DNA from 3 places in the Dermacoccus sp. PAMC28757 genome. Region 2 is predicted to be linked to each of the others. Evidence: predicted binding sites of a transcription regulator. Region 2 holds the regulator's gene; each other region holds the start of a gene.
The links. Region 2 encodes HrcA, which represses chaperone genes, less so after heat shock. Its sites were predicted from a motif close to TTNGCACTCGNNNNNNNCGAGTGCNAA; they were not measured.
Positions count from the first base shown of each region.

Region 1: the regulator HrcA is predicted to act here: its motif matches at 2,352-2,378, upstream of groES (co-chaperone GroES).
Region 3: the regulator HrcA is predicted to act here: its motif matches at 2,469-2,495, upstream of groL (chaperonin GroEL).

Region 1 is NZ_CP060292.1:1,467,236-1,471,443, forward strand. Features, by position in the region: gene H7F30_RS07075 (glycoside hydrolase family 3 protein) at 1-898, shown strand, start outside; gene H7F30_RS07080 (class I SAM-dependent methyltransferase) at 998-2,275, opposite strand; gene groES (co-chaperone GroES) at 2,563-2,856, shown strand; gene groL (chaperonin GroEL) at 3,001-4,208, shown strand, end outside.
Region 2 is NZ_CP060292.1:1,903,322-1,907,529, forward strand. Features, by position in the region: gene H7F30_RS09135 (DUF3097 domain-containing protein) at 1-192, opposite strand, end outside; gene H7F30_RS09140 (LuxR C-terminal-related transcriptional regulator) at 270-446, opposite strand; gene H7F30_RS09145 (sensor domain-containing protein) at 464-850, opposite strand; gene hrcA (heat-inducible transcriptional repressor HrcA) at 1,036-2,061, shown strand; gene dnaJ (molecular chaperone DnaJ) at 2,107-3,240, shown strand; gene H7F30_RS09160 (16S rRNA (uracil(1498)-N(3))-methyltransferase) at 3,242-3,988, shown strand; gene H7F30_RS09165 (PhoH family protein) at 4,011-4,208, shown strand, end outside.
Region 3 is NZ_CP060292.1:1,305,849-1,310,056, reverse strand. Features, by position in the region: gene H7F30_RS06370 (ABC transporter substrate-binding protein) at 1-278, opposite strand, end outside; gene groL (chaperonin GroEL) at 676-2,313, opposite strand; gene H7F30_RS06360 (DUF3263 domain-containing protein) at 2,558-2,836, opposite strand; gene H7F30_RS06355 (uracil-DNA glycosylase) at 3,039-3,713, shown strand; gene H7F30_RS06350 (SGNH/GDSL hydrolase family protein) at 3,710-4,208, shown strand, end outside.

The sequences.
Region 1 (4,208 bases), 440 kb from region 2:
GCGCGACTGGGTGCCGTTTGCCAACGCCGTGAAGGCGGGGGCGCCCGCCGTCATGACGGCGCACATCGTGCTCAAGGACATCGACCCGAACGTGCCCTCGACCCTGTCGCACAAGGTGCTCACGGGCGAACTGCGCGACAAGCTCGGTTTCAAGGGCCTCGTCGTCACCGACGGCATGAACATGGGCGCCATCGTGAAGAAGTTCGACAAAGGCGGTGCCGCAGCCGTTTCCGCGCTCAAGGCGGGCGCCGACGTCGTGCTCATGCCGGCCAACGCCACCGCGTCGGTCGCCGCCATCGAGAAGGCCGTGGCCTCGGGTGAGCTGACGCGCGAACGGCTCGTGGAATCGGCTGCCCGTATCGTCGCGACGACGCGGCACCAGCAGGTCAAGGCTCCGGCGACCAACGTCGTCGGCGCGCACGGCAAGGACGCCGAGCAGTTCGCGCGAGAGTCGATCACCCAGCTCGGTGGCTCATGCGACAAGCCGCTCGTCGGCAAGAGCGTCCGCCTCGACGGCGGATCGACCTCCGACCGCGCGGAACTGACGAAGGCCCTCGCGGCCCGCGGCATCACGGTCGGCTCGTCCGGCACACGCGTCTCGCTCATCGCCGGTGGGTCGTACAACGCAGGTAAGGCGTCGGCCGACGGCGGCTCGGAAGCCGATTCCGCTGGTGGTTCGGGTGCCGGTTCCTCGACGAAGGCCGGCGTTCAGGTCGCGCTCGACACCCCGTACGTCCTCGCCTCGCGACCGGCCGGAGCCGTCGGTCTCGCGACGTACGGCAACACGCCGTCGACGTTTGCGGCGCTCGCGGACATCCTTGCGGGCAAGGCCAAGGCGGGCGGCACGCTGCCGGTTGCCGTCGGCGACAACAAGGTGGGCGACTCGGCCTGTTCGTGACTTCGCTCGCTGTTTGAAGCTCCAGCCCCTTGAGTCAGGGGGGCGGGTTCAGTTCGGGGGCAGCGGCGGTCGTCCAGGTGCGACCTGTGGCAGGTCAGGTCAGGCGGGTTCGACGACGAGGGCGGTGCGCTCGCCGTCGAGGTTGACGAGTACGACGGTCATGGGCTGGGAGCCCTTGAGCTTCAGCTGTCGACGCAGGGCGTCGGCGTCGAGGTCGACGTCGCGCTTCTTGATCGTGAGGCGTCCGACGTCGTGCGTGCGCAGGTAGGAGCGGAGTGTTTTGACGTGCAGCGGAACGGCGTCGAGCACCCGGTATGCGCGCCCGAGAAGACCGATGTCGGTGAGCGCGTCGGCGGTGACGTACCCGTACCCGGCCGTGAACTCGCGCCCGTCGACGGCGTTGAGCAACGCGCCGACGAGACCGCTACGCGTTAACGCTTTGTCGGCCTCGTAGAAGAAGGCGCCGAGGTCGGCGCGACGCGCGAGGGCCCCCGAGGCGTCGGCAGCGTCGGGCCTCGTGACGTGGCGAAGCTCGACGCTGTCGCCGCTGCTGTCTGCGTTGGCGGAACCGTCGGCGCGCTTGTCGGTCGGCCGCACGATCGTCGCCGTCGTGCCTTCGTCGCGAACGGCCTGGCCCCACCAAAGCGTCGCTTCGACGAGGTCGCCGGCGTACGAGACGAACTCCGCCTCGCAGTCGGGCGGGATGTCGCCGTGCGCGAGGCCGGGGGAGAGTTTGGCGCCGGCAGCCGGGGCATCAGCGGCGAGTTGCTGGACGAGTTCCCAGTCGGGCGAGAGCGCGGCCAGGGAGAAGGTTCGCTTGGTTCGGCCGTGGATGTCGGCAACGCCCGGGATGCGCCGGGCAGGGTCGAACCACCACGCGGCGTCCGGGGCTTCCCGGCGGAGTTCGGGTGCGAGGTCTTCGAGCAACCCCGTCTCCACGCGTGAGGCGGGGTAGGGCGCCAGGTTGTGGCGAGCGAGTTCGGCCGTCGTCGGGTCGGCTTCCACGGCAATGACGTCGAGGCCGGCACGAGCAAAACCGACGGCGTCCGCGCCGATGCCACACCCGCCGTCGACCACGCGTGAGGCGCCGGACGACCGCAGACGCTCGGCGTGCAGAGCCGCCACGGCCGAGCGAGTGGCCTGCTCGAGGGCGTCCGGGGTGAAGAACATCAGCTCGGCATTCGCGCCGAACTTCGTGACGGCCTTCGCCCGCAATCGGCTCTGCGTCAGCGCGGCGGCGACGAGTTCGGGGGAGTAGCCCCGATCCCGCAATCGGGAGGTGAGCGCGACGGCGTTCTTCTCGTCGTAGGGCGGCAGCGATGCGAGCAGTTCACGACCCTCGTCGGACATGAGAGCGTGCGCGGCGGCGGCATCCATGGGCTCATTCTTTCAGGCGAACTTCCAACCAAGAGCCGCCCCGCCTGTGCGCCCTGAGCGAACGCCGACCCTCCACCTGGCACTCGGCTTGACCGAGTGCTAAGCGAGCAATAAATTCGGAGTTAGCACTCACCCCTGGGTAAGTGCCAGCGAGCACGTCACCTCGACCCCCGCGACGGCGAGGCGGCACTGCGCGCTGTCATGCCACGCCACGTGGCGTGGGCAGGGGTGGACAAGCATCCGTCACGTCCGCTCGAGCGGACCGTCGCAACAAGGAAGGTGCCACCGTGTCGGTGAACATCAAGCCGCTGGAAGACCGCATCGTCGTCAAGTCCGTCGAGGCCGAGCAGACCACCGCGTCCGGCCTCGTCATCCCGGACACCGCCAAGGAGAAGCCCCAGGAGGGCGAGGTCATCGCCGTGGGCCCGGGTCGCGTGGACGACAACGGCAACCGCGTTCCGGTCGACGTCGCTGTGGGCGACAAGGTCATCTACTCGAAGTACGGCGGCACCGAGGTCAAGTTCGGTGGTGAGGAGTTCCTCATCCTCTCCGCCCGCGACGTGCTCGCCGTCGTCGCCTGACGATCCCACTCCGTGCGCGCATGCCCCGGCCGTGGCCCACGTCGGCCCGCCGGGGCATTGCGTTCCCTCCAGTCGCGCGTGAACTCACGCAGCAGGCTCCCGTTCCACGCCGCCTCGCGCGGCATCAACCAGAGAGGTTGAATCATGGCCAAGACCCTCGAATTCAACGACGACGCGCGTAAGTCGCTCGAGCGCGGTGTCGACGCGCTCGCCAACGCCGTCAAGGTGACCCTCGGCCCGAAGGGCCGCAACGTCGTCATCGACAAGTCCTGGGGCGCCCCCACCATCACGAACGACGGTGTCACCATCGCCCGTGAGGTCGAGCTCGAAGACCCGTACGAGAACCTCGGCGCGCAGCTCGCCAAGGAGGTCGCCACCAAGACGAACGACGTCGCCGGTGACGGCACGACGACCGCCACGGTTCTCGCCCAGGCCCTCGTCAAGGAAGGCCTGCGCAACGTTGCCGCCGGCGCGGCCCCGGCCGGTCTGAAGCGCGGTATCGACAAGGCCGTCACCGCCATCAACGACCAGCTGCTCGCCAACGCGCGCCCGGTCGACGGCAAGGACGACTACGCCAAGGTCGCTTCGCTCTCCGCCCAGGACGCCACCATCGGTGGCCTCATCGGTGAGGCGTTCGACAAGGTCGGCAAGGACGGCGTCATCACGGTCGAGGAGTCCTCCACCGCCGAGACGAAGCTCGAGTACACCGAGGGCATGCAGTTCGACAAGGGCTACCTCTCGCCGTACTTCGTCACCGACCCCGAGCGCATGGAAGCCGTCCTCGAGGACGCCTACATCCTCATCAACCAGGGCAAGATCTCGAACGTGCAGGACCTCCTGCCCGTCCTCGAGAAGGTCGTCCAGTCCGGCAAGCCGCTGCTCATCATCGCCGAGGACATCGAGGGCGAAGCCCTCTCGACGCTCGTCGTGAACAAGATCCGCGGCACGTTCAACGTCGTCGCCGTCAAGGCCCCCGGCTTCGGTGACCGCCGCAAGGCCATGCTGCAGGACATCGCCATCCTCACCGGCGGCCAGGTCATCGCCGAGGAGGTCGGCCTCAAGCTCGAGGCCGCCGACCTCGACGTCCTCGGCCAGGCCCGCCGCATCCAGGTGACGAAGGATTCCACGACGATCATCGACGGCGCCGGCCAGGGCGACGCAGTCGAGGGCCGCGTCAAGGAGCTCAAGGCCGAGATCGAGCGCACGGACTCCGACTGGGACCGCGAGAAGCTCCAGGAGCGTCTTGCGAAGCTCGCCGGCGGCGTCTGCGTCATCGGCGTCGGTGCCCACACCGAGGTCGAGATGAAGGAGAAGAAGCACCGCATCGAGGACGCCATCGCGGCCACGCGCGC
Region 2 (4,208 bases):
CTTGCCGAAGCGGTCCTCGAGGAAGACGACGTGGGTTCCACCGGACTTCTCGACGCGAACGACGGCACCCACGTAACCGCTCTGGGCGTCCTCGACGACGACATCCCGCTCGGCCGGAACCTCACGGGATCGGCCGCGCTTGGGCGCGCGCCAGTCACCGGAGAGGACGTCGGAGCCGTAGCGGTCGTTCATGGCAGTCAGGGTAGGCAAGCCCGACGCGGCACGGGCGGAGGCGCGCTGGACCGGCGCAGAAGCGGCGCCGCCCACGGTCAGGACGAGCGGAGGAAGGTGAGCACCGCCGCCACTCGACGGTGCTCGTCGCCGTCGGTGTCCAGATCGAGCTTGGTGAAGATGCGTTGCACGTGCTTCGCCACGGCGCCCTCCGTGACGACGAGGCGCTTCGCGATGCCTCGGTTCGTCAGACCCTCGGCGATGAGTGAAAACACCTCGTGCTCCCGCGGCGTCAAGGTGTCGAGAACCGATTCCGCCGCGGGTCCTTGAGTGCCTCCCACACGCGCTTGATCGACCATCCGGTCTCCACCGCCGTCGGGGCATCGGGGAGGGCACGGTCCAGAAGACGGCGCTGCATGGAGCGTTCGGCGTCCGTCATGACGTGAGCGACTCCGAGGCCGCCGAGGACGAGCGGAATGCCGACGAGCACGAACAGCATGCCCAGCCCGCCGGACATGAGGACGGCGAACGCGACGAAGCCCAGCAGGTGGACCCACCAGCCTGCGAACAGGTAGGCGCTGTCGCGCAGTGCCTGGCGTGGGGACCAGCGGAACTCGCGGTCCGTCGCCGAGCCGGCGGCGTTCCTGGGGACAGGGGCTGTGACGTCTGGAGTGCTCATGTCTTCGACGCTGTGGAGAGGCACGGGGGCACAACCATCCTGCCTGCAGGTCTCCTGACGGTGGGGAAAACCCGACATTCCGGCCGGACGCGGCCGCGACGCCCTGAGCGAACACGCTCGGAAAGATTTGGCACTCGATACCCGTGAGTGCCAACCTTGGAGGAGGTCAAAGGAGGTGTGAAGGCATGAGCAACGAGCGCCGTCTCGAAGTGTTGCGCGCGATCGTGCACGATTATGTCTCCACGTCCGAGCCGGTCGGCTCCAAGGCCCTCCTCGAACGTCACCAGCTCGGTGTCTCGGCGGCCACGATTCGCAACGACATGGCGGCTCTCGAGGACGAGGGCCTCATCGCTGCGCCGCACACCTCCGCCGGGCGTGTTCCGACCGATGCCGGCTACCGCGTCTTCGTCGACCGCCTCTCTCAGGTGCGTCCGCTCACGCCGAGCCAGCGCCGCGCCATCCAGGCCTTCCTCGCGGAGAGCATCGACCTCGACGACATCGTCGAGCGCACCGCGCGTCTGCTCGCTTCGCTCACCCAGCAGGCCGCCGTCATGCAGTACCCGTCGCTGCGGCGCTCGCGGGTGCGCCACATCGAGTGCCTCGCGATGACGCCGACCCGCGCCATGCTCGTCGTCATCCTCGACTCGGGCCGCATTGAACAGCGCACCGTCGAGTTCGCCCACCCCGTGGCCGAGAGTGACGACTTCGTCGCACGGCTGCGCGGGCGACTCAACGCCGAGACCGACGGCCTTCTTCTCGCGGAGGCGGCCCGCGGCCTGTCGTTGCTGCGCGAAGCGTTCGAGCCCGAGCGGCGCGCTGACGTCGACGCCGTCGTCGAGACGATCACCGCCGTGTTCGGGGAGGAACGTGAGGAGCGTGTCGTGCTCGCCGGTACGGCCAACCTCGCGCGCGCCGGAACGGACGGGCTGCACGTGCAGCCGGTGCTCGACGCACTCGAGGAGCACCTCGTCATCCTGCGCCTCATGAGCAACCTCGCCGAGGATGCCGAAGCCCACGACCAGGTGACGGTCCGCATCGGCGCGGAGAATCCCCACGAGGGCCTGCACTCGACGTCGCTCGTCACCACCTCCTACGGCCCCGATGCCGTGGCGGCCCTCGGCGTGCTCGGCCCCACCCGCATGGACTACCCCCAGACGATGGCGAACGTGCGGGCCGTGGCCCGCTACGTCTCACAGCTCATCGAGAGCTGACGCCCCGCACACATCCCTTTCCACCCGCTGACGACAAGGACGTTCGTGAACGACTACTACGCCGAACTCGGCCTCTCCCGCGATGCCTCGAGCGAGGAGATCAAGCGCGCCTACCGCAAGATGGCGCGCAAGCTCCACCCGGACGTCAACCCGTCCGACGAGGCGGCGGATCAGTTCAAGCGCGTCGGTCAGGCCTACGCGGTGCTCGGCGACCCCGAGAAGAAGGCCTCCTACGACCAGGGAGTCGACCCGTACGCGCCCGGCGGCGGTGCGGGTGCCGGCTTCGGCGGCGCCGGTTTCAGCTTCAGCGACATCATGGACGCGTTCTTCACCGGTGGCGCAGCGGGCGCCTCGGGTGGCCCGCGCAGCCGCGTACAACACGGCCAGGACGCCCTCCTGCCGCTCGACATCGAGCTGTCCGACGCCGTCTTCGGCGGCGAGGTCGACCTGACGTTCGACACCGCCGTCGTCTGCACGACGTGCCACGGCGAGGGCTCGCGCCCCGGCACCGGTAAGCACACGTGTGACGTGTGTGGTGGGGCAGGCCAGACCCAGCAGGTGCAGCGCAGCTTCCTCGGCCAGGTGCTCACCTCGCGTCCGTGCACGGCGTGCGACGGCTACGGCGACATCATCGACAGCCCCTGCTTCGAGTGCGACGGCAACGGCCGCAAGCGCGACACTCGCACCATCAGCATCAAGGTGCCCGCGGGCGTCGACACCGGCACGCGCATCCAGCTGCGCGGCGAGGGCGAGGTCGGCCACGGCGGCGGCCCCGCCGGCGACCTCTACGTCGAGGTGCGCGTCGCGAAGCACCCCATGTTCCAGCGTCAGGGTGACGACCTGCACTGCTCGCTCGAACTGCCGATGTCGGCCGCGGCACTCGGCGCGTCCCTTCCGCTCGAGACGCTCGACGGCCCGCGCGACATCGACATCCAGGCCGGCACCCAGCCGGGCGACGTCGTCACGCTCAAGGGCCTCGGCGTCACGCGCCTGCGTACCGAGAGCCGCGGCGACCTGCTCGTGCACGCCAACGTGCGCACGCCGAGCAAGCTGACGAGCGAGCAGGCCGACCTGCTGCGTCAGTTCGCGGCGTCGCGCGGCGAGGAAACGCCTGCTCCCAAGTTCCAGCCCGTCAACCAGGGCCTGCTCGGCAAGCTGCGTCAGGCCTGGAAGGGCTGACGTGACCGCACATCTGTACTTCGTCGCGCCGGGCACGCTGCGTGAGCAAATGCGGCCCGAGGAGCCGGTCGTGCTCGGCGGTGACGAGGGACGCCACGCGGTCACCGTGAAGCGCATGGCCGTGGGGGAGGAGATCCTCCTCGCCGACGGCGAAGGGCTCCTGGCCCACTGCGTCGTCGCGTCCACGGCCAAGTCGGAACTGACGGCGCTCGTGCAGACGGTTGAGCGCGAGGAGCGCCCGGCCGTCACGTTCACCCTCGTCCAGGCACTCGCCAAGGGCGACCGCGATCTCCAGGCGCTCGAAGCCGCCACCGAGCTAGGTGTCGACCGCGTCGTGCCCTGGCAGGCTGAGCGCTCGATCGTGCAGTGGAAGGGCGAGCGGGCCGCCAAGGCGCACCGTAAATGGGTGGCGCAGGCCGAGGCCGCCACGAAACAATCGCGTCAGGCCACGCCGCCCGTCGTTGACGAGCTCGCGGCGAAGCAGGCCGTTGTCCGCCTCGTCGAGGAATCGGCCCTCACACTCGTCCTTCACGAGGACGCCGAGGTCGGACTGAGCGACGTGACGTTGCCCGACGCGGGCGATGTCGTGCTCGTCGTCGGCCCCGAGGGCGGCATCACGCCCGGCGAACTCGACGCGTTCGCCGCTGCGGGCGCCACGAGCGTCCGGATGGGTCGCACGGTGCTGCGCTCGTCGTCGGCCGGCCCCGCGGCACTGGCCGCGCTCTTCGCGCGCTCGCGCTGGAGCTGACGCGCCCTAGACTGGAGGCACGATGACAGACGTTCCCGCCACCCAGGCCACCCCCGAGACGTCCAGCCAGACCCGTATCGTCGTCCCGCCGGACGTGTCGATGGTTCAGCTGCTCGGGCCCACCGACCAGCTCCTTCGCACGATCGAGCGCGCCTTCCCGCGCCTCTTCGTCTTCGCGCGGGGCAACGAGCTGACGATCGACGGCCCGGCCGAGGACGCG
Region 3 (4,208 bases), 600 kb from region 2:
TTCGACTCGGCCAGCGCGGGCGCGAGGTCGGGAAGCTCCTTGTCGTTCGGCGCCGACGGACGCAGGAGACCCTCGAACACAGGTGAAACGCCCGTCGCGCCGTAACCGGCTACCGGGTAGTACTGACCGACCGGCTCGGCATCTGCCAGCGTGATCTGGTTCGTCGACGACGACGCCTTGTCACCGTCGGAGCCCCCGGGCGCCGAGCACCCCGCCAGAGCCACTCCGAGCGCAGCCGCTGCCGCAGCGATGGTCGTCCTGTTCGCCGTGCGAACCATGTGCGTACTCCTTGTGATCCAGAATCCCCAGCGCCGAGGCGCAGGCCTACCCTAACGCCCTGGTGCGACGACGTCGCACATAGGCCGTGAGGCACGCGTCACTGTGCCGCCACCACGCCGGTCGACGCGCACAGCGAAGCGGGCGACCACCCGAAGGTGATCGCCCGCTTCGTCAGAGATGAGCCCTGCAGGTGTCAGAAGCCATTCCTTCTCGGGCTTCTGACACCCGCTCGGCTACGGCCGGAGGCTGAGCTCGCTTCGCTCGCCGAGCCCCCAACCTTCGCCTCCCAGGGTCAGAAGCCCATGTCTATCTGGGCTTCTTCCTCGCACTCCGCTACGGCCGAGGGCCGCCCTCGCATTCGCTCGGACGACCCTCAACCTACGCATGCGCGCTTCGTCAGAAGCCCATGCCACCCATGCCGTCCATACCCGCACCCGCAGCGTCGCCGCCTGCGTTCTTCTCGGGCTTGTCGGCGATGACGGCCTCGGTCGTCAGGAACAGCGCCGCGATGGACGCAGCGTTCTCCAGAGCCGAACGCGTCACCTTGGCGGGGTCGATGATGCCCGAGGAGATCATGTCGACGTACTCGCCCGTGGCGGCGTTGAGACCGTGGCCCGGCGTCAGACCGCGCACCTTCTCGACGATGACGCCCGGCTCGAGACCCGCGTTGAGCGAGATCTGCTTGAGCGGAGCCTCAGCGGCGACGCGCACGATGTTCGCACCCGTGGCCTCGTCACCCTCGAGACCGGCGAAGGCCGACTCGGCGTCCTTCGTGGCCTGGATGAGCGCGACGCCACCACCGGCGACGATGCCCTCCTCGACGGCGGCCTTCGCGTTGCGAACGGCGTCCTCGATGCGGTGCTTGCGCTCCTTGAGCTCAACCTCCGTCGCGGCACCGGCCTTGATGACGGCGACGCCACCGGCCAGCTTCGCGAGGCGCTCCTGGAGCTTCTCGCGGTCGTAGTCGGAGTCGGAGTTCTCGATCTCGGCGCGGATCTGAGCAACACGGCCCTTGATCTGCTCGTCGTCGCCGGCGCCCTCGACGATCGTCGTCTCGTCCTTCGTGACGACGACCTTGCGGGCGCGGCCGAGCATGTCGAGCTCGGTGGTCTCGAGCTTGAGGCCGACCTCCTCGGAGATGACCTGGCCGCCCGTGAGGATGGCGATGTCGCCGAGCATGGCCTTGCGGCGGTCACCGAAGCCCGGAGCCTTGACGGCAACGGCCTTGAACGTGCCGCGGATCTTGTTGACCACGAGCGTCGACAGGGCCTCGCCCTCGACGTCCTCGGCGATGATCATGAGGGGCTTGCCCGACTGCATGACCTTCTCGAGAACCGGCAGCAGGTCCTTGATGTTCGAGATCTTCGAGTTGACGACGAGGATGTACGGGTCGTCGAGTACGGCCTCCATACGCTCGGTGTCGGTGACGAAGTAACCCGAGATGTAGCCCTTGTCGAAGCGCATACCCTCGGTGAGCTCGAGGTCGAGGCCGAACGTGTTCGATTCCTCGACGGTGATGACGCCTTCCTTGCCGACCTTGTCCATGGCCTCGGCGATGAGCTCACCGATCTGCGGGTCAGCGGCGGAGATGGACGCGGTAGCAGCGATCTGCTCCTTCGTCTCGATCTCCTTGGCGTGGTCGAGCAGCTGCTTGCTCACGGCGTCGACGGCCTGCTGGATGCCGCGCTTGAGCGCCATCGGGTTGGCGCCGGCCGCAACGTTGCGCAGGCCCTCCTTCACCATGGCCTGCGCGAGGACGGTGGCCGTCGTCGTGCCGTCACCGGCGACGTCGTCGGTCTTCTTGGCGACCTCCTTGACCAGCTCCGCGCCGATCTTCTCGTACGGGTCGTCGAGCTCGATCTCCTTGGCGATGGAGACACCGTCGTTGGTGATCGTGGGTGCGCCCCACTTCTTCTCGAGGACGACGTTGCGGCCCTTGGGGCCGAGCGTCACCTTCACCGCGTCGGCAAGGGTGTTCATGCCGCGCTCGAGGCCGCGACGGGCCTCCTCGTCGAAAGCAATGGTCTTGGCCATGTGCGTGGCTCCTCCACGTGACGTACGTAGTGACCGCACCAGCGCCCGCGACGGACGAGCCCGATCGTTCGCGCGGTCATGTCGCGCGAGCCCCGAACCCTCACTCATGCAGTCAGGTCTTTGTCACTCTCATGTTCAGAGTGCTAAGGCCATGATTAGCACTCGCCCCCTGCGAGTGCAAACGGCGACGGGGCTGCGACCGCCGTGTTCGCTCACAGCGGCAGACGCACGTCGGGGTGGGCGCTCAGCTCGTGCGACGGCGTGAGGCGCGACGGCGCTGGATGCGCTTGACGAGCAGAGGGTCGGCCGCGAGCGCCTCGGCCGTGTCGGCGAGGGCGTTGAGTTGCTGGTAGTACTGCGTCGCGCTCATGCCGAAGCGCTCCTTGATGGCGGCTTCCTTGGCGCCGGGCAGCTTCCACCACTCGCGCTCGAAGGCGAGCATGGCGCGGTCTCGTTCACTCAGCCCGGGCGCCTCGTCGTCACCGGGGACGCGGGCACCTGCAGGGGTCTCGATGACGGGCATGCGACCAGGGTAGATCGTCGCCTCCTGCCCGCCCGAACACCAGGGCCAGGACAAAGGCGCGTGGATGGCGGGTTTGGCTGAAGATGACGCCGACGTCGCGCGCATCTTCACCCAAACCGACCATCCACGTGCAAGACGCTCGAGCCTCCGGCCCGTTCGGAGCACGCCGCGCGGTGAATCGACTCGCGATAGATTTGGCGGCATGCCGCAGCCGTATGACGAACTCGTACATCCCAGCTGGGTGGAACCCCTCGCGCCGGTCGCCGACCACATCGCCACTGCCGGGCAGTTCCTGCGCGACGAAGTGGCCGCCGGGCGCGGGTACCTGCCGGCGGGCGAGAACGTCCTGCGAGCGTTCACCCAGCCGTTCGAGGACGTGCGCGTCCTCATCGTCGGCCAGGACCCGTACCCGACGCCTGGGCACCCGATCGGGCTCAGCTTCGCCGTCGATGCGCACGTCCGCCCGATCCCGCGCAGCCTGCAGAACATCTACGCGGAACTCAAGGACGACCTCGGCATCGAGCCGCCGGAACACGGTGACCTGAGCGCGTGGACCGACCAGGGCGTGCTCCTGCTCAACCGCTGCCTCACCGTTCAGCCCGGCAAGCCCGCAAGCCACCGCGGTCACGGCTGGGAGAACGTCACGGGGCAGGCCATCACGGCGCTCGTCGAGCGCAAGCAGCCCCTCGTCGCCATTCTCTGGGGTCGCGACGCCCGCTCGCTCGCCCCGCACCTCGGCGACACCCCGACCGTCGAATCCGCGCATCCCTCACCGCTTTCCGCGCGCAGCGGCTTCTTCGGCAGCAAGCCCTTCAGCCGCACGAACGAGCTGTTGGAGCAGCTCGGAACCCACACGATCGATTGGCGTATTGCATGACGAACGACCTCCCCGCGCCCGGGGCTCAGGCATCCGAACAGACGCACCACGGTCTGCTCTGGCACCGGTACGTCGCCATCGGTGACTCCTTCACCGAGGGCATGAGCGACCACGACCCCCGCGAGGACGACGCCTACCTCGGGTGGGCTGATCGCCTCGCCGTCGACATCGCGATGCAGCAGGAGGAGCGGGGCGCGAAGCTCGAGTACGCCAACCTCGCGGTGCGCGGCAGACTACTCGCGGACGTCATCGGCCCCCAGCTCGACGCAGCCCTCGCGATGAAGCCCGACCTCGTGAGCATGGTGGGTGGCGGCAACGACATCATGCGCCCGTCGGTCAACCTCGACGATCTCGCGGCCGGCATCGAGGACGCCGTCGTCCGCCTCAAGGAGGCCGGCTCCGACGTCCTGCTGGCGACGCTCGTCAACCCCGCCGCGTCGAAGATCATGACGCGCCTGCGCCCGCGCATCACGTGGCACCTTGCGAACCTGTGGG